DNA from 2 places in the Lysinibacillus sp. NPDC096418 genome. Region 1 is predicted to be linked to the other one. Evidence: riboswitches for the same ligand, from Rfam matches in the RefSeq annotation. Region 1 holds a riboswitch; the other holds the start of a gene.
The links. A riboswitch is a leader RNA that binds a small molecule or an ion and turns the genes downstream of it on or off. The one in region 1 is predicted to bind thiamine pyrophosphate.
Positions count from the first base shown of each region.

Region 2: linked by a shared signal. The riboswitch ahead of tenA (thiaminase II) and the one ahead of thiT (energy-coupled thiamine transporter ThiT) in region 1 are both predicted to bind thiamine pyrophosphate.

Region 1 is NZ_JBIWEY010000011.1:94,268-104,193, forward strand. It holds gene ACIQZG_RS11125 (helix-turn-helix domain-containing protein) at 78-1,871, opposite strand; gene ACIQZG_RS11130 (hypothetical protein) at 1,974-2,099, opposite strand; gene ACIQZG_RS11135 (magnetosome magnetite crystal formation protein family) at 2,156-2,488, opposite strand; TPP riboswitch at 2,619-2,727, shown strand; gene thiT (energy-coupled thiamine transporter ThiT) at 2,868-3,428, shown strand; gene map (type I methionyl aminopeptidase) at 3,623-4,378, shown strand; gene ACIQZG_RS11150 (hypothetical protein) at 4,407-5,138, opposite strand; gene ACIQZG_RS11155 (polyphosphate kinase 2 family protein) at 5,435-6,205, shown strand; gene ACIQZG_RS11160 (GNAT family N-acetyltransferase) at 6,333-6,917, shown strand; gene ACIQZG_RS11165 (beta-class carbonic anhydrase) at 6,971-7,534, opposite strand; gene ACIQZG_RS11170 (hypothetical protein) at 7,734-7,868, opposite strand; gene motA (flagellar motor stator protein MotA) at 8,489-9,292, shown strand; gene motB (flagellar motor protein MotB) at 9,276-9,926, shown strand, end outside.
Region 2 is NZ_JBIWEY010000001.1:454,291-464,216, reverse strand. It holds gene thiI (tRNA uracil 4-sulfurtransferase ThiI) at 1-481, shown strand, start outside; gene ACIQZG_RS02190 (alpha/beta-type small acid-soluble spore protein) at 628-834, shown strand; gene thiE (thiamine phosphate synthase) at 928-1,563, opposite strand; gene thiD (bifunctional hydroxymethylpyrimidine kinase/phosphomethylpyrimidine kinase) at 1,553-2,377, opposite strand; gene thiM (hydroxyethylthiazole kinase) at 2,377-3,132, opposite strand; gene tenA (thiaminase II) at 3,129-3,803, opposite strand; TPP riboswitch at 3,893-3,991, opposite strand; TPP riboswitch at 4,064-4,163, opposite strand; gene mbcS (acyl-CoA synthetase MbcS) at 4,350-5,933, shown strand; gene sppA (signal peptide peptidase SppA) at 6,115-7,128, shown strand; gene ACIQZG_RS02155 (RDD family protein) at 7,141-7,740, shown strand; gene tpx (thiol peroxidase) at 8,418-8,921, shown strand; gene ACIQZG_RS02145 (class I SAM-dependent methyltransferase) at 9,013-9,926, shown strand, end outside.

The sequences.
Region 1 (9,926 bases):
AAATTCAACAAGTAGGATATAGTATAACAATGAATGCTATAAAATTACTATGTAAAAAACGACAAAGGTAGAGTTTGTCATTTGTTTGTTTTGGCCAATTTGGCATTTTGTAAGTACGATTGCATATAGAGTGCGAGATTCAACTCAAACATAATTTGCCCGTTTTTTTCATTGATATCAAGTAATGAAAAAATAGTCTGAAGCCTATATTTAATCGTGTTTATATGCACAAAGCACGCTTCCGCAGTGTGTTTGCGATTTTGATTATGTACAAAATACAATTTAAGTGTGTATAACAAATCCGTTTTATGTTGATTGTCATATTTGATAATTGCTCCAAGTTTCATATCTATGTACTCTGCCATTTCCTGTGGATCGTTATTTAAAAAAAGTGTATAAGGCCCAAGTTTGTCATAGGACAAAATAAGTGGTGCTTGTTCAAGTGTTTGTAAATAGTCGATGCACTTTTTTGAATCACGGTGTGAGCTTGTAATATTTTCTATAGATTCGAAAACTCGTCCAAGACCAACATGAAAGGATAAAGAATTGTATATTTTCACATCTTTATCAATTAGCTCGAAAAACTGTTGAATATGTTCTTTAAATTGTTCAACAGGTACTTGGAGATTGTTCATAAATAAAAATTGATAGTGGAAATCGTGCTCCGAGGTGAAAATCGGAAAAGAAAATAAACGTGAAGCACGATAGAGTAATTGGCTAAATTGTTGCTGCTGTTTTTTTGTTTGCATAACGCCGAAAGCATTATCTTGAAGCTGTAGCGTAGCGCATAAGAAATGCGTAGTTTGAAGTGCTTCTTGGCGCTTATAAAATCCAGTGAAATCTAAATTTAAAAGTTGTTGCAACAAATAGCCGTCGTATTTGAAAGAAATTTCAAGTTCCTTTTCTTGCTCAGCTAACTGAAGAGCAAATAGAGCGCTTGCCTGTTCGACAGCAAACAAGTCAAGAGGATCCATCTGCAAATGATCGTGCATCACAACAAGTAGCATACCGATAACACCACGTTCTGTATGAATCGGGAATAAGTAACTTACATACATATCTTCGTCCATTGCGATGTGAACTTGATGTTGCACGCACTGCTGTACTACGTTATTTAGATACTCAATTTGCTGCTCCCTCAAAAGTTCTGCAGCGTGTTTTGCTGTTGCGGATGAGGCAACAAGTACATCATAAAAATCTGTCATAATGGCTACTGGTTGTCCAAGTAAAGAAGCCAGTGTATCTGTCATGTCGCTGAGACGACCTCGTGTTAAAGAAACACGTGTTAGCGCATCATAAATCCGCTTGGAGCGCTCATTTTGCGTGAATAGTTTTGCGTTTTCAATCGCAATAGATGATTGATTGGCGAATGCTTGTAGCATCATTAAATCGTTATTTTCAAAGTGTGTATCCCCTGAAAAATTGACAATTGTTAATACGCCGATACATGCGTTACTTTTATCGAGAAGTGGTGCACAAACAGCGCTTTTGGGATATGCAAAGTCACCAACTGCCTTTGTATAGTCTTCCTCATATAGTGGGAATAAGTCGGACATGTTCTCAGTTACATCGTCACTCGAATGGAATCTAAACGCCTTTTTTTGTGAAAACACTTTTCCAGTCATACCTTCATTAGAGGCCAGATGAATTTTTTTTAAGTGTGCGAGATTATAGCCAATGGCATGCTTGGCAATCAGTCGATTAGTCTGTGTATTAAGCATAAATAGTACCCCTGCATCGGCACCATCAATAACATGTAATACTTCACTCATCAGCTTTTCCAGCACTTGATTAATATCGAGCGTTGAAGTAAGTACTTGCGCTGCATTGACTAAGCTTAGTAATTGTTTTTCGGTATTTATCGTAAACAGCTCCTTTTTGTTTTGTTGCTATTCATTTTAAACTATATTTGTGGATGTATGCAGACAATAAAAAAGCTATCTCACGAACTGGAGATAGCTAAAGCGAACAAATTATTTTGTGTATGTGTTTGATGAAGTAGGAGCCTTTCCTTTTTTAGCTTCTACTACTTTTCTTATGATAGGAATAACGATTGGTGCTAATTTAACAGCAGTCTTTACTACGTTAGATACTTTCATTTGAATCCAACTCCCTTTTTATCATTATTGCTACCTGTTTTTGTCTGGAAGAAACATTAACGGACAACGCGTACTGCTTGAATGATGTTCCAAATGACAATGCCTAGTGATACGAATAAGTAAATAACAAAGGTAACTAGCCAAACAATAATGAGCGAATTGCCATTTGCAAATGGATCAGTTGTATTAAACGATATCGTTGAGAAGACGAATAGGATAAAGAAAACGATACCAAAAGCAACTGGAATTAAGTGTGAGATGAGTGCTCGAATAGAGTGGCGCTTAACTTCGTTATCCTTTGAAATAAAATAAACGACTAAAGGTACGATAAATGGTGCGAAAAAAATACTGAGATAACTAAATGCAGATAAGATTTTTTGATTCTCCATTAGTTGTCCCTCCTTTTTTAATATTTACGCACAAAAATCTGAAAAGTTTCAAAAAAATTTAGTAAAGAGACGGTTGTAATTGGGCGAGTGTTTGCGTACAATAATGATGTTCAAACAAAAATCTAGATGTAACGACCACAAGGGGTGCCGATGATGTCGGCTGAGACTTGGCACGTAATGCCTTCACTCTTTGAACCTGTAAGTTAACGCTTGCGTAGGGATTGTGGATAGAAACCGACACTTTTACGATGTTAGGCTCTGTCCTGGCATCGTTTTTATTTTACCCATTATAGTAGATTGCCAGACAGCCAAGCATTAAAGCAACTGATTTCTATTCCTGCCTTGTATCCTACATCGGAACAAAGGAGAGAATAATGTTATGGACAAAAAAAGATTATTAATGCTGGTGGAAATTGCGATTTTTGCTGCGGTAGGCCTTGTGCTCGACCAAGTATCATTTAAAGTATGGGCACAGGGTGGCTCGGTTAGTCTTGTCATGGTGCCGATTGTATTAATAGCATTTCGTTGGGGACTAGGTGCAGGGTTAACAACTGGTCTACTCGTTGGTGTTATGCAAACAATGTTTGGAGCTTATATCGTACACTGGTTCCAAGGTTTATTAGATTACGGCGTTGCCTTCACGGTTGTTGGGCTAGCAGCGATTGTACGTAAACCAGTACTTGATGCAGCCGCGAATTCGAATAAGGTGAAAATGGCAAACTATATTATCATTGGCATCGTTGTAGCAGGCTTTTTAAGGTATGCTGCACATACGGCTGCTGGTGCAGTGTTCTTTGCAGAATATGCTGGCGACCAAAATGCATGGGTTTATTCTATTATTTACAACGGAACGTATATGCTGCCTGCTACAATTTTAACAGCTGTGGCTTGCGTGCTATTATTTACATCTGCACCACAATTAATGCAACGAAAATCTTAATTATTAAACCGTCTGATTTCTCTAATAATCGGGCGGTTTTTAGCTTTTTTAACTGGTGTTCATACACTATTCGAAATTTGAAGGCAAATATGCCAAGGCGTAATTGACATACCAAATAACGCGGATTCCTCATTTTTATACTGGAGTTGTGGTATATTAAAGAGTAGACATTAGGATGAAAGGGACGTTTTAAAATGATTGTAAAAACACAAGAAGAAATTGAAGCTTTTAAAAAAATTGGCCGTATTTGCGCTGAAATCCGTGAAGCGATGAAGGCCGCTACAAAACCAGGTGTGACGACACTGGAAATAGATGAGATTGCAGGACGTATGTTTGCCGAGCGAGGCGCTGTATCTGGACCTAAAGGAGAATATGATTTCCCTGGTTATACTTGCATTAGTGTGAATGAAGAAGTAGCACATGGTATTCCTGGTAGCCGTGTCATTCAAGAAGGGGACATCGTGAACATCGACGTATCTGGTTCTTTAAATGGTTATTTTGCAGATACAGGTATTTCATTCGTAGTTGGTGAAGGCTATGAAGAGAAAGAAAAGCTTTGCCGCGTAGCGAAAAGTGCTTTTGAACGTGCGATGACTAAAGTAAAAGCTGGCTCAAAACTAAACCAAATTGGTAAGGCTGTTGAGCGTGAAGCCTATGCGAATGATTTAACAGTTATTATGAACTTAACAGGTCACGGTTTAGGGAAGTCTTTACACGATGAGCCAAGTCATATTTTAAACTATTACGATGCATGGGATACAACAATTATGAAGGAGGGTATGGTGCTTGCTGTTGAGCCATTCATCTCCGCAAAAGCTGAGCATATTGTTGAGTCTGGTGATGGCTGGACATTTGTCACACCAGACAAATCATTAGTTGCACAAATTGAGCATTCGATCATTGTCACTAAGGGTGCACCAATTATTCTAACAACGTTAGATGACGAGTAACAAAAAATAAAAAATCCCGTATACCAAATTATTTTTGGTATGCGGGATTTTTTTTGATGAATATTATGCCGACAAGCAGGACACCACATAAAAAAAGTGCAGCTGTTGTCACAAGAAGTTCATCAAAGCCATTATGGAGTGCGATGCCGATGTATGCCCAAATGAAGACAAGTGGAAACGCAATATCGAAATGATGGAAGCGAATATGTAAAGCAATGGCAGTGCCAACTGTTAATAAAATAACGGCCCATAGAGGGTTACTTAAACCAAAACCATTCCATTCAAATGAGGTTAATGTAAAACTTAAATTTGTCATGAGTAGAAATGTTGTCCATGCAAAATAAATAGACAGTGGTACACGACCAGTTAGCTTATTATTGCTGAGTGGATACGTATTATACAGCATAAATAAGTAAAGGACTAACATGAACGTGACGATTAAAGAGGCGATAAATAGTTCTAAATGCCAGAAGATTATCATCAACATTTGTAGTGTACATGCGCTCCCAAATAGTATTCCCTGCTTGAGAGACAAGGCTTCCTGCGTGCGCTGTTTATTCAGATTCATAACTAACCAATAACCGAGTAATATAAAAATCACAATCCAAATAACATAACTTACATTTAAAGGGGCAAACATAACCGGTAAGCGGTTAGAAATTTCTAATGAAGATTGACCATTTATCTTTATGATATAGGATGAAAAGGTTAGGATGAGTGCGACAATATACGTAATTGTCACGAAAATAAATTGAGGCATAATTTCCTCTCCCTTCCTGTTAAATTGTATAGTGAAAAAGCAAATAAGTATATGATTGTCACTGAATTTCTATTTATTAAATAAGTATACCTTTTATAGCGATAATCCGAAATGTTCTGTTGATGAGCGAAGTAATCCGAATGAGCCTTTCAAATAATACAACGTTTAATTATAACGGAAATACCGACTAGTATATTATGCTAATTTGTTAGTATTATCTACAATTTACCATTTTTATATTCAAGCTTACTTATCTCTTGTACAATAAGATTAATCACATAAGGGGAGGTTTTTAAATGTCTCAAACTATAAAAGATTTAGATTTATCCATTGAATTAGATAAAAAAATGTATAAAAAGAAATTAAAAGTCCTTCAATATGAAATGTTAAATGCTCAACAATTTTTACTAAATAATAAAATAGGTCTTATACTTGTATTTGAAGGCATGGATGCGGCAGGTAAGGGGGGAGCTATTAAACGCCTTATCGAACGAGTAGACCCGCGCGGCTATGTAGTGCATCCAATATCGGCACCGCAACCACATGAACTTCGTTACAACTATTTACAACGCTTCTGGCGTAAATTGCCGCAGCATGGGCAAATCTCAATTTTTGACCGGTCATGGTATGGGCGTGTACTTGTAGAGCGTATCGAAGGCTTTGCGACAAAGGAAGAGTGGTCTCGTGCATACGATGAAATTAATAACTATGAAAAGCTACTGACAGACGGAGATTACATAGTTGTGAAGTTCTGGTTACATGTATCCGATGAAGAACAGTTAAAACGTTTTACAGACAGAGCACAAGATCCGTATAAAGCATGGAAGCTAACAGAAGAAGATTGGCGTAACCGTGAAAAAACACCTCTATACATAGAGGCGGCCAATGACATGTTTGAGAAAACAGATAAGGAAAATGCTCCATGGATTTTAGTAGCGGGCGACGATAAAAAACATTCACGTGTACAAGTGCTACAAGAAACAATTGCACACATCGAGCGTGAAGCTCAAAGACGCGGTTTGCATTTAACAAATATATTAGACACACTAGAATCATCAAATGTGTAAGTAGAAAATATAATAATACGAGAGATGTTGCTACAACTAAACAATAAGCTGATTTAGTTGTAGCAGCATCTTTTTTTACATACAATGAGAAATATATCGACAATTATTGGAAGGTTTGTGTGGAGAAATGGTGTTGAAAATTTGGAATTTACTAAAGAAAAAGGGTGGAAATGTGGTGTTGATTGAGGGGAAGAAATGCTACGTTCGGACATTCCAAGAAAAAGATGCACGGAGTTTAACAGGTCTCGTAAGCCGCAATAAATACTTTTGGTCTACATACGAACCGCTGAATCGGCCTGACTACTATACAGTAGACACACAATATAAAAAAATTCAGGAAAGCTTATATTTAATGGGCACTCAACGGGAATTCACATTTGGCATTTATGAGCTTGGTACAGATTATTTAATCGGACATATTGCAATTTACTCAGTGAAAAGATTGCCGTATTCAAGTGGGTTTGTAGGCTATGCAATGGATGAAGCTTATGTTGGAAAAGGTATTGTGACAGAAGCAGTAGAATTAGTTGCCAATTTTGCATTTGAGGAAATTGGTTTACATCGTATTGAGGCGTATGTAGCACCAGAAAATAGGCCTTCTATTCGGGTACTTGAAAAAGCGGGATTCCAGCAGGAGGGTTTATTGCGTAAACTATTATATATTAATGGGAAATGGGTAGATCATTATATGTATGCACGCTTAGAAAAATAAACTTAAAAAAGATGTGTCTATCCTCCGAGACTTCGAAGGATAGACACATCTTTTTATTGATTGGCACCGTCTGCGATTAAATCTAGACGACCTGTATTAGGATCGATGACTAGACCGTGAACAGGAATATCTTTTACCATTAGTGGGTGATTGCGTATTGTATCAACACTTTTCATTACACTTGTCGCTACGTCGCCAAAGCCACGTAAAAACTCTTTTAGATCGATACCAGAATACTCCATCATTTTAATTGTTTCTTCGCTTACGCCTCGGTCTACCATCTTACTTAGCATAGACTCAGGATCAACTGCACTCATACCACAGTCATAATGACCAACTACATATACTTCGTCTGCTTGTAATTCGTAAACGGCAACTAGTAAGCTACGCATAACTGCGCCAAATGGATGACTAATTAATGCTCCTGCACTTTTTACGATTTTTACATCACCATTTCGTAGATTCATTGCTTTTGGTAAAAGCTCGACAAGGCGAGTATCCATACAAGATAAAACTACAATATGTTTATCTGGGTATTTTGTTGTAATAAAAGGTTCGTATTTTTTGTCTTGTACAAAATCTTCATTGAATTCTAGAATATCTTTTAACATTGTCATGAAAAATTGCTCCCTTCCCTACTGAAACATTTTAGAGCAAAATTAAAAATACGCAAACAATAATGACAATATTCACGCAATTTTGCGAAGAAATTAAGAAGTTCAGTAATTTACTTAGTATATCGAAATAAAGGTGATAAATATATAGCATATAATAAAGAAAAAACAGCTACAAAAATAGTAGCTGTCTTAACAGAGATTAAAATTTTTGTGTTGGTTTTGGATCTACAGTTACTGAAGATTTAGAATCTAAACCTACTTGTAGGTAATGGATGAAGAATGCAGTTGCAATTAATAGAACGGCCGAAAAGCCAAGTACAGTTGTGATGAACATAGATAAATACCCCTTTCTACTAGATAATCAACTTTCATTAAATGCAATTATACAATAGATTGTCATAAAAGAGTAAGGTTAATTTATGAAATATATGGCAAGAGTTTGTTAGAAATGTATGTTAATAAATTATTTGGGTGTGTTACTGATGTAGTATGCTCCATGAAAACTGTTGGATTTTTTGAGGGTGAAAAAAAGAATGTCTCTTTTGGAACTTTTTCATAATGATTAGCAACCTAATTTTGACTGAAAAAGTCGATGGAATCATTTTTTTATCATTTCACCTCGATATTTCGATAATTATATGAGTTGGTTTTGCCTTATCGGTCTAACAACTCATTTAAAAAGGTGGTGTTTTTTGGGTATTTAATACTATTTTCGTAGCTAATTTAGTATTGTGTAGTAAAATTGTGTCAAATGATAATAACAAATCCTTAACTCAATTAGAATATGAACAAATTAGTGTATTATTCTTAATTCAATATAATCAAATATAGTCAAAATTCAAAGAAATAGCATTTATGGCATCGATTAATTTTTAAAATACATTTATACTATATTATATAATATGGAAAAATTAAACGTAATCAATACTGGTTTAAGATTTGGAGGTTCTATTAATGGATATGTCGTCGTTAGTCGGTATAATTTTAGCGTTTATTGCGCTACTAACAGGAATGGTGTTGAAAGGTGTAAGCTTAAGTGCATTTTACAATCCTGCAGCCATATTAATCATCATTTTTGGTACAATCTCCGCGGTTACGATTGCCTTCCCAATGAAGGAATTAAAGCGTGTACCAAAGTTATTTAAAATCCTATTTAAAGAGACTAAATTAGCTGATGATATTGAAATCATTAAAATGTTTTCACAGTGGGCTGATTTAGCACGTCGAGAAGGTTTACTAGCTCTTGAAAGTAAAGCTTCTGAAGTTCAAGATCCATTCTTGAAAAATGGCCTTACATTAGCCATTGATGGTCAAAATGCAGATTATATTCGTGATGTATTGACGGAAGAAGTGGAAGCAATGGAAGATCGTCATACAAGTGGTGCTGCAATCTTCTCGCAAGCAGGTACATATGCCCCTACACTTGGGGTACTTGGTGCGGTAGTTGGTTTAATCGCCGCATTAGCAGATATGAATGATATTGAAAAATTAGGACATGCCATTTCAGCTGCCTTCATGGCAACATTGTTAGGTATCTTCACAGGTTATGTTTTATGGCATCCATTTGCCAACAAGTTAAAACGCAAATCATCTGTAGAAGTAAAGCAAAAGCGCATGATGATTGAAGGAATCCTTTCTGTTTTAGAAGGGGAAGCTCCACGTGTTATTGAACAGAAATTATCTTCTTACTTAACGATGGAAGAACGTCGTCAAATTATGGGTGAAAGCGGGGCGGGCGGCCTTGGCAAAGAAAGCTAAGAAAAAAAAGCATGAAGAGCATATGGATGAGTCATGGTTAGTACCGTACGCAGATATTTTGACGCTGTTATTAGCGTTATTCATCGTGTTATTTGCCTCAAGTTCGGTTGACCAAGAAAAGCTAGATCGAATGTCACAAGTTTTTACTCAAGTGTTTGATGGTGGGACGAGCTTTTTAGAACAACCATCAGCAGTGCAAACACCTAATGCAGATAGTGATGAAACACCTCAACAAAATTCGGCTTACTTAAAAGATCAGCAGGAACTAGCTGAGATTAAGGGTAGTGTCGATAATTTCATCGCAGTTAATGAAATGGAAGGTCAGTTTGCAACGGAGATGACTGATGAAGGTTTATTAGTAACGATTCGTGATAGTATCCTATTCGACTCGGGAAAAGCAACGATTAAATCAGAGTATCAACCGATTGCTAAAGAGCTTGCCGATGTATTAGTATTAGATCCTGCACGTAATATTGTCGTTACAGGGCATACAGATAATGTACCACAATCAGGTTCTGAATTTGCCTCAAACTGGGAATTGTCGGTTATGCGTGCTACAAACTTCCTGAAAGTTTTAATAAATAGTAATGAGAATTTAGATCCGAGATATTTTAGTGCAAAAGGGCATGGTGAA
Region 2 (9,926 bases), on a different contig from region 1:
TCCGTTTACTGAAATACAAGTACTCATTAAAGATAAAGTACCGTCAAACGTTTCAATGACAACAACTCGTCGTATGATGTTAAAAATTGCTGATCAGGTACGTGAAGATATAGGTGCTCTTGCAATCGTTACAGGAGAAAGTCTTGGCCAAGTAGCAAGTCAAACGCTTGAAAGCTTAACTGCCATCAATGCAGTGACGAATACACCGATTTTACGCCCGTTAATTGCAAGTGACAAATTAGAAATTATCGATATAGCTAAAAATATCGGCACTTATGAAACATCGATTCAGCCATTTGAAGACTGCTGTACAATCTTTACACCGGCAAGTCCAAAAACTAAGCCAAAGCTTGAGAAAGTAGAGCACTACGAAAGCTTCTCGGATTTCGATGAATTAATTGAACGAGCTGTAAAGAATCGTGAAGTGCATATCTTCCCGAAAAAAGAACAGCCAGCCGATAAATTCGCAGATCTTCTATAATAAGATAAAGAACCGTCTCAAAAGCAATTTTGAGACGGTTCTTTTATTATGAAATCAGATTTCCTTTGTAGGTACAATTTACCTATATTTTTTTCGTATTAAAAATCTAATAAAGCACATTCTATATTCACAAGGAGGTGAGAGAAATGACAAACAACAACAGTTCAAACAAGCTTGCAGTACCTGGTGTACAACAAGCACTTGATCAAATGAAATACGAAATTGCACAAGAATTTGGTGTTCAATTAGGTGCTGACGCGTCAGCCCGTGCTAACGGTTCCGTCGGCGGTGAAATCACTAAACGTCTTGTACAAATGGCTGAATCTCAATTAAAAGGGATGCCAAAACAATAACAAATAAAAAACTCATACCCTGAGTAATTATTTGGCTAAAGACCAGTGACCTTTATAGGCACTGGTTTTTAGTTTGCTTAAATACCTCAACATTTATGAATGGAAAGTTTCTTTAAAATTTAGAACCGTAAGTTGAATGTCATTGCTCTCGCAAATTGCTGAAATGACAGCTACTCCATCTGCTCCAGCATTGAATACTGTGTGTGCATTTGAGTTATCTATGCCACCAATGGCGACAATGGGTAATTCAGGATGTTGTGAACGTACTTGTTGTAAAAAAGCTGTACCACTTGGCGCATTTGCATCATCTTTAGAACGAGTTGCAAAAATCGGTCCGATCCCAACATAATCTGCTCCATATTGTAAGGCTACTTGTAGTTCAGCATCCGAATGTACAGAAATGCCGAGAAGCATGTCGCCAATTTTTTCTCGTACAATAGAAACATGCAAATCATCTTGTCCAATATGAATGCCATCTGCCTTTAATCGGATAGCAAGATCTACATCATCATTGACGATAAATGGCACGTGATATTGTTGGCATAGTTTTTGACAATCGTTCGCAAATTTCTCATAAGCTTGACCAGTCAACGCTTTAGGTCCTTTTTCACGAAATTGAAACATTGTAATTCCAGCTTGTAATGCTTCTTCAAGTATGGCTAATGGTTCGCGTTGCTTCGTATTTTCAGTACCCATAATGAAGTAAAGCTGTAAATTCTTACGCTTCAAGTACAGTCACCTCACATGTATCTTTATATTTTTGATATGCAAAATGATTTGTTGGTCCGTGACCGTTGCCAATAACTAGATCATGTGTAATGGCCATTTGAATAAACTTTTTTGCTTCAACAATGGCTTGATCAAAGGGAATTCCTTGTGCAATAAAAGCAGTTAATGCGGCAGAGAATGTGCAGCCTGTTCCATGCGTATTTTTAGTATTTATGCGTTCTGATTGCATTGTAAATGATGAACCGTTATTTGAAAATACATAATCAGTAGCGTATTTTTCATCTGATAAATGCCCACCTTTAATAACAACGAACTGCACGCCTAATTGTAAAAGTGATTGTGCAGCTTGTTGAATATCATGAACAGTTTCAATCTTCATATCCGCAAGTACTTCTGCTTCTGGAATATTTGGTGTAAGGACACTCGCTAATGGCAGTAAATGAGTGCGTAATGCTTGGACTGCTTCTTGTTGTAATAAGTTTTCTCCACCTTTTGCAATCATTACAGGATCGACAATCAGTGGGATTCTTAAATCAGTAATGATAGTTGCGATTTTTTGAATAATATCTGATGAAAAGAGCATGCCCGTTTTGATTGCACTAATCGGGAAATCTTCTAATAAAGCAAGGAGTTGCTTTTCAACAAAACTTACTTCCGTCGGCAGAACACCAGAAACACCTAATGTATTTTGTGCCGTTAAGGCTGTAATGACTGAAGTGCCAAATACCTCTAATTCTTGGAATGTTTTTAAATCAGCTTGAATGCCAGCACCACCGCCACTATCGGAGCCAGCGATTGTTGTAACAATTTTCATTATTGTTCACCTTCCTTGGAAAGACGATGTAATTCATTTAGTACGGTTATCTGAAAATCACCAATATATTGTGTGCTCGAATATGCATTTTCAGCAATTTTTTTATAGGTCTTTAACGTATCGCCTAGTTGCGCAAAAGGTTCATCTCCTGCGACAAACGCAGCACCACAAATAGCACTTAGTAAACAACCTGTACCTGTAATTTCAGTCATTTGGCGATGACCACCAGGAATCCACCTTGATTGTACGCCATCCGAAATGAAATCTTCTTCACCTGTGACAATGACCATACATTTGTATTGTTGCGCAATTTTCGTTGCTTCATCAGATAGTGCCATTGAACCACTACCACTATCTACACCTTTTTGCTGCCAACTTATATTCGCAATGGCAGCTAGTTCTCCAATGTTGCAACGAATAAGGACAAATTTTATTTCAGCTAAAAGCTGTTTTACGGTTTCTTTACGGAAAGCTGTCGCACCAGCACCAACTGGATCCAAAATAACTGGGATTCCAAGTGCGTTTGCTTTTTTTCCAGCAAGTAGCATCGATTCTTTTGTCCGTTCGTTTAGTGTGCCAATATTAATCAATAAGGCTGACGCAAGTGATACCATCTTCTCAACTTCTTGCAATTCATCGGCCATTACTGGAGAAGCACCAATTGCTAGTAAACCGTTTGCTTGAAAATTGGCCACAACGTAATTCGTTATACTATGAATAAGAGGCTGTTTTTTTCGAATAGCTTGTAAAATCATCGTACGCTCTCCGGTACCCAATTTTCTTTCGTCCAGGCCATTTCCCAAAACTGTAATTCATAATAACAACTGTTTTTAAAATGACTTTTTAAAATTGCTAATTTTTCAGGAGAAGCTGCTGCAGCATAAGCGTTCATCATTGAGATTTGTTTTTGGATTGTTACTTGGAAATCGTCACTACTATACATCGCAATCCAATCTTCATATAGGTTAACACCAGGTTTTGCGTCTTTATAATACATTCCTATTTCTAAATAAAGCCATGGGCAAGGCATCATAGCAGCAAAAGCTTCAGCTACATCGCCATTATGCACGGCGCTATACATATGATTAATGTAATTGATAGCACCTGGAGCAGGTTCACTCTGCTCAAGTTCCTCTTTGGTTACATTTAATTCTAAGAAAACAGAGCGATGTAATTCTAGCTCAGCTTCATTAATGAATTTCGCTGTATCAGTGTAGTATGCGAATTCTTCAGGTGTTTCACATTTAGCAGCTGCAAATGCTAATACCTTGGCATAATGCTTTAAATAATAGGCATCTTGAATCATATAGTATTTAAACTTATCGAGTGGTAGAGTACCATCCGCAATCCCTTTTACAAATGGGTGCTGGAAACTTCCCTCCCAATAAATATCTGTTTCTTTTCTTAATTCGTTACAAAATGTCATTATAAGTCCTCCTCAAATTGGTGAACGTAAGCATACAAAAAAAGCTCTTTTTCGTCTGTGAAATACACGTAAAAAGAGCTTCTTCATCAAAAAAATGATGTACTGCTCCCTACGTCAGTATTAACTAACAGGTTCAAAGGGTCAGGTTTTACCTTCTCAACTCAAAATGAGTCCCCCCGCAATCAAAATATTTAGCTGAAAATTGGAACGAAAAAAGCTCTCCTACGAATGAGGAGAGCGTATGTACAAGAAAAGCATAAGCGCGATTGTACATTGCTCCCTACGTTAGTATTAACTAACAGGTTCAAAGGGTCAGGTTTTAACCTTCTCAACTCAAGATGAGTCCCCCTGCAAACATTTGATTTGACCACAATGTACCATACTTTCCCTATATGAACAAGGCAATTTTATTATATTTGAAAAGTGGTGACTGATGCCATACAAATAAATGTGATAATTGTCATAATTTTTAATTATTAGAGTGTTTTTCATTGAAATCTATGAAAAATGAGTTTTATAATAAGTTTAACAAAGGGGGCAATAATGATGAATAGACAAAATCTAATCGCACCAGAATGGTATAACATTGTAGAGGAATTTGAAAAGTATGCACAAGATCCAGAGAAAAATGCTTTAATTGTTTATAATGAAAGCGAAGAGATTGACTATATAACATATACAAGTTTACTAGAAAAAGCGAATCAAGTAGCGCATGTGTTAACAGCACAGGGATTAACAAAAGGGGATGTTATTCTCATTATGGTGCCTAGATCTATTGAGGCATATGTTGCATATATCGCTGCATTGAAAGTTGGTTTAGCTATTATTCCAAGCTCTGAAATGCTTAGAGCGAAGGATATTGATTATCGTATTACACATGCTGATGCCAAAGCGGTCATTGCTTATGAACCATATATTGAACAATTTGATGATGTTGAACATTTAGGTGGATTACAACAGTTTGTCATCGGACATGCACATGCACCATGGCAGCCACTACTTGAAAAAATGGAACAGCAGCCTACAAGTTTTATAAGTACTACACCAACCAAAAGTACAGATGTAGCATTTCTTGCGTATACGAGTGGGACAACCGGTAATCCAAAAGCTGCTATTCATACTCATAGTTGGGGTTATGCGCATTTACGCACGACAGCACCAAATTGGCTAGGTGTACAAGAAAATGACATCGTATGGGCGACTGCAGCACCTGGTTGGCAGAAATGGATTTGGAGTCCGTTCCTTGCAACGTTAGGAAGTGGGGCTACTGCTTTTGTTTACAAAGGTAAGTTTGATGCACCTACATATTTAACATTGCTCGAAAAATTCAAGGTGAATGTTCTTTGTTGTACGCCTACAGAATATCGCTATATGGCGGCACTTGAAAATTTACGTGACTATAATTTATCAGAAGTTCGCCAAGCTGTATCTGCAGGTGAGCCGTTAAATAGTGAAGTCGTGAACGTATTTTTAACTGCATTTAACTTACAAGTACGCGATGGTTATGGTCAAACCGAAAATACATTACTTGTTGGAACGATGGTTGGTATGGAAGCGCGTGTCGGCTCGATGGGCAAACCAACACCAGGTAATACGGTATCGATTATTGATGATTTTGGTAATCCTGTTTCGGAGGGTATTGTTGGTGATATTGCCGTACACAAAGAAACACCTGCGTTATTTAGTAAATACTTTAAGGACCCAGAGCGTACAAGCCTGCAATTCCGCGGCGATTGGTATATTACTGGTGACCGTGCATGTAAAGATAAAGACGGCTACTTTTGGTTTGAAGGGCGAGGCGATGATGTAATTATTTCCTCAGGTTACACGATTGGTCCGTTCGAAGTAGAAGATGCATTAATAAAGCATTCTACTGTGAAAGAAGTGGCAGTTGTAGCAAGTCCAGATGAGGTTAGAGGTAATATAGTAAAGGCATTTGTTGTATTACGCGAAGGAATTATTGGGGATTCGTCGCTTATTCAGCAATTACAAAATCATGTAAAGGACTTAACGGCACCCTATAAATATCCACGTGCTATAGAATTTGTGGAGGAATTGCCAAAGACAGCATCCGGCAAAATCCGCCGTGTGGAATTACGTCAACAAGAGCAAAAACAATATAATCATTAATTATTTCCTGGGGAATAATGTCGAAAATCAAAGTTCAAGCGCATTTTATGAACTTTGATTTTTTTATGTGTTAAAATTGTTATTTACGGCATGATGAATTGCGGGAAATTAGTGCATATTTGCAAATAAATGAAACGTTTTATCCATTCATTCGTATAAAATTTTAAGGAGGCGGAATAGAATGAATGCAAAAAGGTGGGTAGCCTTAATTATTGCGGGCGTATTACTAGTGGTTTCACTAGGAATCAATACGGTATTTGCGTTTTTAAAAGCTGATTTCTTCGGTAATTTTGATAGCGTAATTGCAGGCAATGATTTTGAAGTTTATGAAACTGTATTAGAAGGAAATAATTTTGATAAAAGAATTGCTCATTTAACATTGGACGGTACGATTCAAGATGTTGGCTCTGGTACGGTATGGCAACAGGTTACCTATGATCATCAGTTTTTCTTAGGGCAATTAGATAATATTTTAAATGATGAAACTGTTCAGGGTGTTGTATTGAGCGTGAATACACCAGGTGGTGGTGTAACGGAGTCAGCAGAAATTTATAAAAAACTCCTACAAATCAAAGAAGAACGACAAATCCCAATCTACGTATCAATGGGGTCAATGGCCGCTTCTGGTGGTTATTATATCTCAGCACCAGCTGACAAAATTTTCGCAAATCGCGATACGATTACAGGTTCAATTGGTGTCATCATGCAATCTATTAACTATCAAGCACTTGCTGAAAAAGTAGGTGTCAAATTTGAAACGTTTAAATCAGGCGAGCATAAAGATATGCTAAGCCCAATGCGTGATGTTACAGCAGAAGAACGAGCGATGATGCAAGAAATGATTAATGAGTCATATGAAGAGTTTGTTGATATTATTGAAAAGGGTCGTAACATGTCGGAAGCAGACGTGAAAAAGGTAGCGGATGGCCGAGTTCTTGGTGGCACAAAAGCGCTTGAGGCAGGTCTAATTGACGAAATTGGCGATAAAGAAGCAGCAATTGCTGCATTACGTGCGGATTATGATTTAGAAGATGCAGAACTATTCGAATACACATATAACGTGGATGGCTGGCAATCGTATCTTGGTATGAAAATTGGTTCATTTATTGGACCATCAGCAGAAGAAAAAATGCTGATGAAAATTATGTCTGACTATAGTGCGCCAAAAATGATGTACTTATACGGTGAATATTAAGGGGGGCATATCATGACTAATAATGAATTCGTTGTGCAAGGTCCATATCCTGATGACGCCGAATTAACTGGCTATACGCCCAAATTACCAACAAAAGAACGACACTATACATTAAAAACGGCTGGCTTTTGGGTACGCTTTTGGGCGTTTTTAATTGATTCCCTCGTTATATCAGCAGTTATTGGTATTTGTATTAACCCGATTTTCCACTTAATGGATTGGTCTTTATCAGATTCGGCTTGGTATGCACCAATCTCCATTATTTCAGCTGTTATCTATTATTTATATTTTGTGTTGATGACAAAATTTTTAGGGCAAACATTAGGGAAAATGGCTTTCGGTCTACGCGTTGTATCGTTAAAACATGAAACCTTATCATGGTCTGATGTAATTTATCGTGAATGGATTGGTCGTTTTATTAGTAATTTTATAAAGTTGCTGTATGTCTTTGTGGCAATTTTGCCAAACAATCAAGGCTTACATGATTACTTTGCAGATACAATGGTTGTACACGAGAAAATTTATGTAGAAAAAGATTTCGAACAACCAGTACCGACTACTCAAAAAACAGTAAAACAACCTGAAATGATTGAAGAGTCAACAAAAGAATAATGATTGAAGGGCCTCTAACAACTCGTTAGAGGCTCTTCGGATATAAAGTATTTAGTTTCTTAGTAGTTGCGTGAATAAACTGCTCTTGAAAATTGTCTCTACACTAAAATCGGTAATTGAAAGCTTCTTTAACTACAGTAACGAGATGAGGATTTCCGTTCGGGGTGGGGAGCTTTCTGGGGGGATCCACTGAACTTCTCGCTACCCTCGCTTCAGGGGCTCATATGGGACGCTAATCCCCCAGGAGGATGAGGACTACAAATGATATAAATAATACAATTTGATCAATGCAAGATGGCCATTTGAACAGTAGCCATTTTACCTTCGTTCAAAATTAAATTGGCTTATTTTCTTTTACGATCTCCACAAGAAAGTTCTAGTTGATTGGAGTGGAAGACGGTGACTTCTAGGGGATTAGTGAGCAATTTGAAACCCAGCAGGAGCGTGTGACGAAGCGGCTCAAGGCTCGCCTCCTAGAACGCGTTCGCCTGGAAAGGAAATCAACAGGTCCCTTGAATAAAGGCTCATAATGAATTTTTGACGCAATTGTTTTGTTATAATGTGACCACTAACGAGTTGTTGGTGGTCTTCATTTGTATAGCCAAGCTCTATGAGTTGCAATTAATTCCCTACATTTAGTAGTATTATGTACAGATGAAGAAATAGGAGGCGTTAATATGGCACAAGTCACTTTTAAAAATGGCCCAGTAACACTAGTAGGAAATGAGGTAAAGGTTGGAGACCAAGCACCAAATTTCACAGTTTTAGATAATGGACTAGCACCTGTTACTTTAAAAGATTCAGAGGGTAAAATTCGTTTATTCAGTGTTGTACCGTCATTAGATACTGGCGTATGTGATGCGCAAACACGTAAATTTAATGAAGCTGCAGCTGAATTAGGAGACAATGTTGTGATTTACACAGTATCTGTTGACCTTCCATTCGCTCAAAAACGTTGGTGTGGTGCTGCAGGAATCGATGCAGTACAAACAGTATCGGATCACCGTGACCTTTCATTTGGTGAAGCATACGGCGTTTACATTCAAGAATTACGTTTACTTACACGTGCCGTATTCGTAGTGGATGCAGCTGGTAAAGTAACTTACGTTGAGTATGTTCCAGAAGCAACAGATCATCCAAACTATGAAGCAGCAATTGCCGCTGTAAAAGCACTAGCATAAATCATTTTATTTAGGCTAAGATAGTACCAGACGACGGGGCTGTGACAAAGGTGTTTGTCACAGCTTCTTTCTGTGTGAAAGGAAGTTTTATATGGAAAAGATTGAAAAACTATTTGGCATGATGAATGCTCATGCGGAGAAAATAGAAAAAGAGCAAGATGCTACATTTTTAGAGGGTATTTTGGATGCACTTGAAGCGTGGTTGGACGGAGAAGTAGATTACACGGTTGAAGGCGCAACAAAAGAAGATATTCGTAAAGCCATACAAATCGCTATTTTAAAAGGAATGCGTAAAGGTTCACAGCCAAACCATCAAATGACGCCTGATACACTGGGCTTACTTGTAGGATATTTTGTGGAACAGTTTTTCGAGGAGCGTCTAGCGAAAGAGAAAATTTCTATAATGGACCCAGCTGTAGGCACAGGGAATTTATTATTAACAGTGATGAATTTACTGGATGGGAAGGTAGAGGCAACTGGTGTAGAAGTAGATGAATTACTGATTCGTTTAGCGGCAGCTACAGCTGATTTAACAGAGCAACCTGTATCGTTATATCGCCAAGATGCACTGCAAGATTTATTGGCTAGCCCGGCAGATGCAATTGTATGTGATTTACCTGTTGGTTTTTATCCAAATGACGAAGTGGCACTTGATTATGAGCTATGTGCGGCAGAAGGCATGAGTTACGCTCATCACTTATTTATCGAGCAATCTGTGAATTATACAAAAGATGGAGGCTACTTATTTTTCTTAGCTCCAACGCATTTGTTTGAATCAGAGCAAGCTAAACAGTTGCATAAATATATTAAAAAACATGCGTGGATTCAAGCGATTATTCAATTGCCTGACACTATGTTTGCCAATAAAGCACACGAAAAGAGCATTGTAATTTTACAAAAACAAGGCGAGGGTTACAAGGCACCGAAAGAAGTGCTACTAGCTAAAGTGCCGAATATGCAAAATAAGCAAGCACTTTCTATGTTCTTTGAAAAAGTTCAAATGTG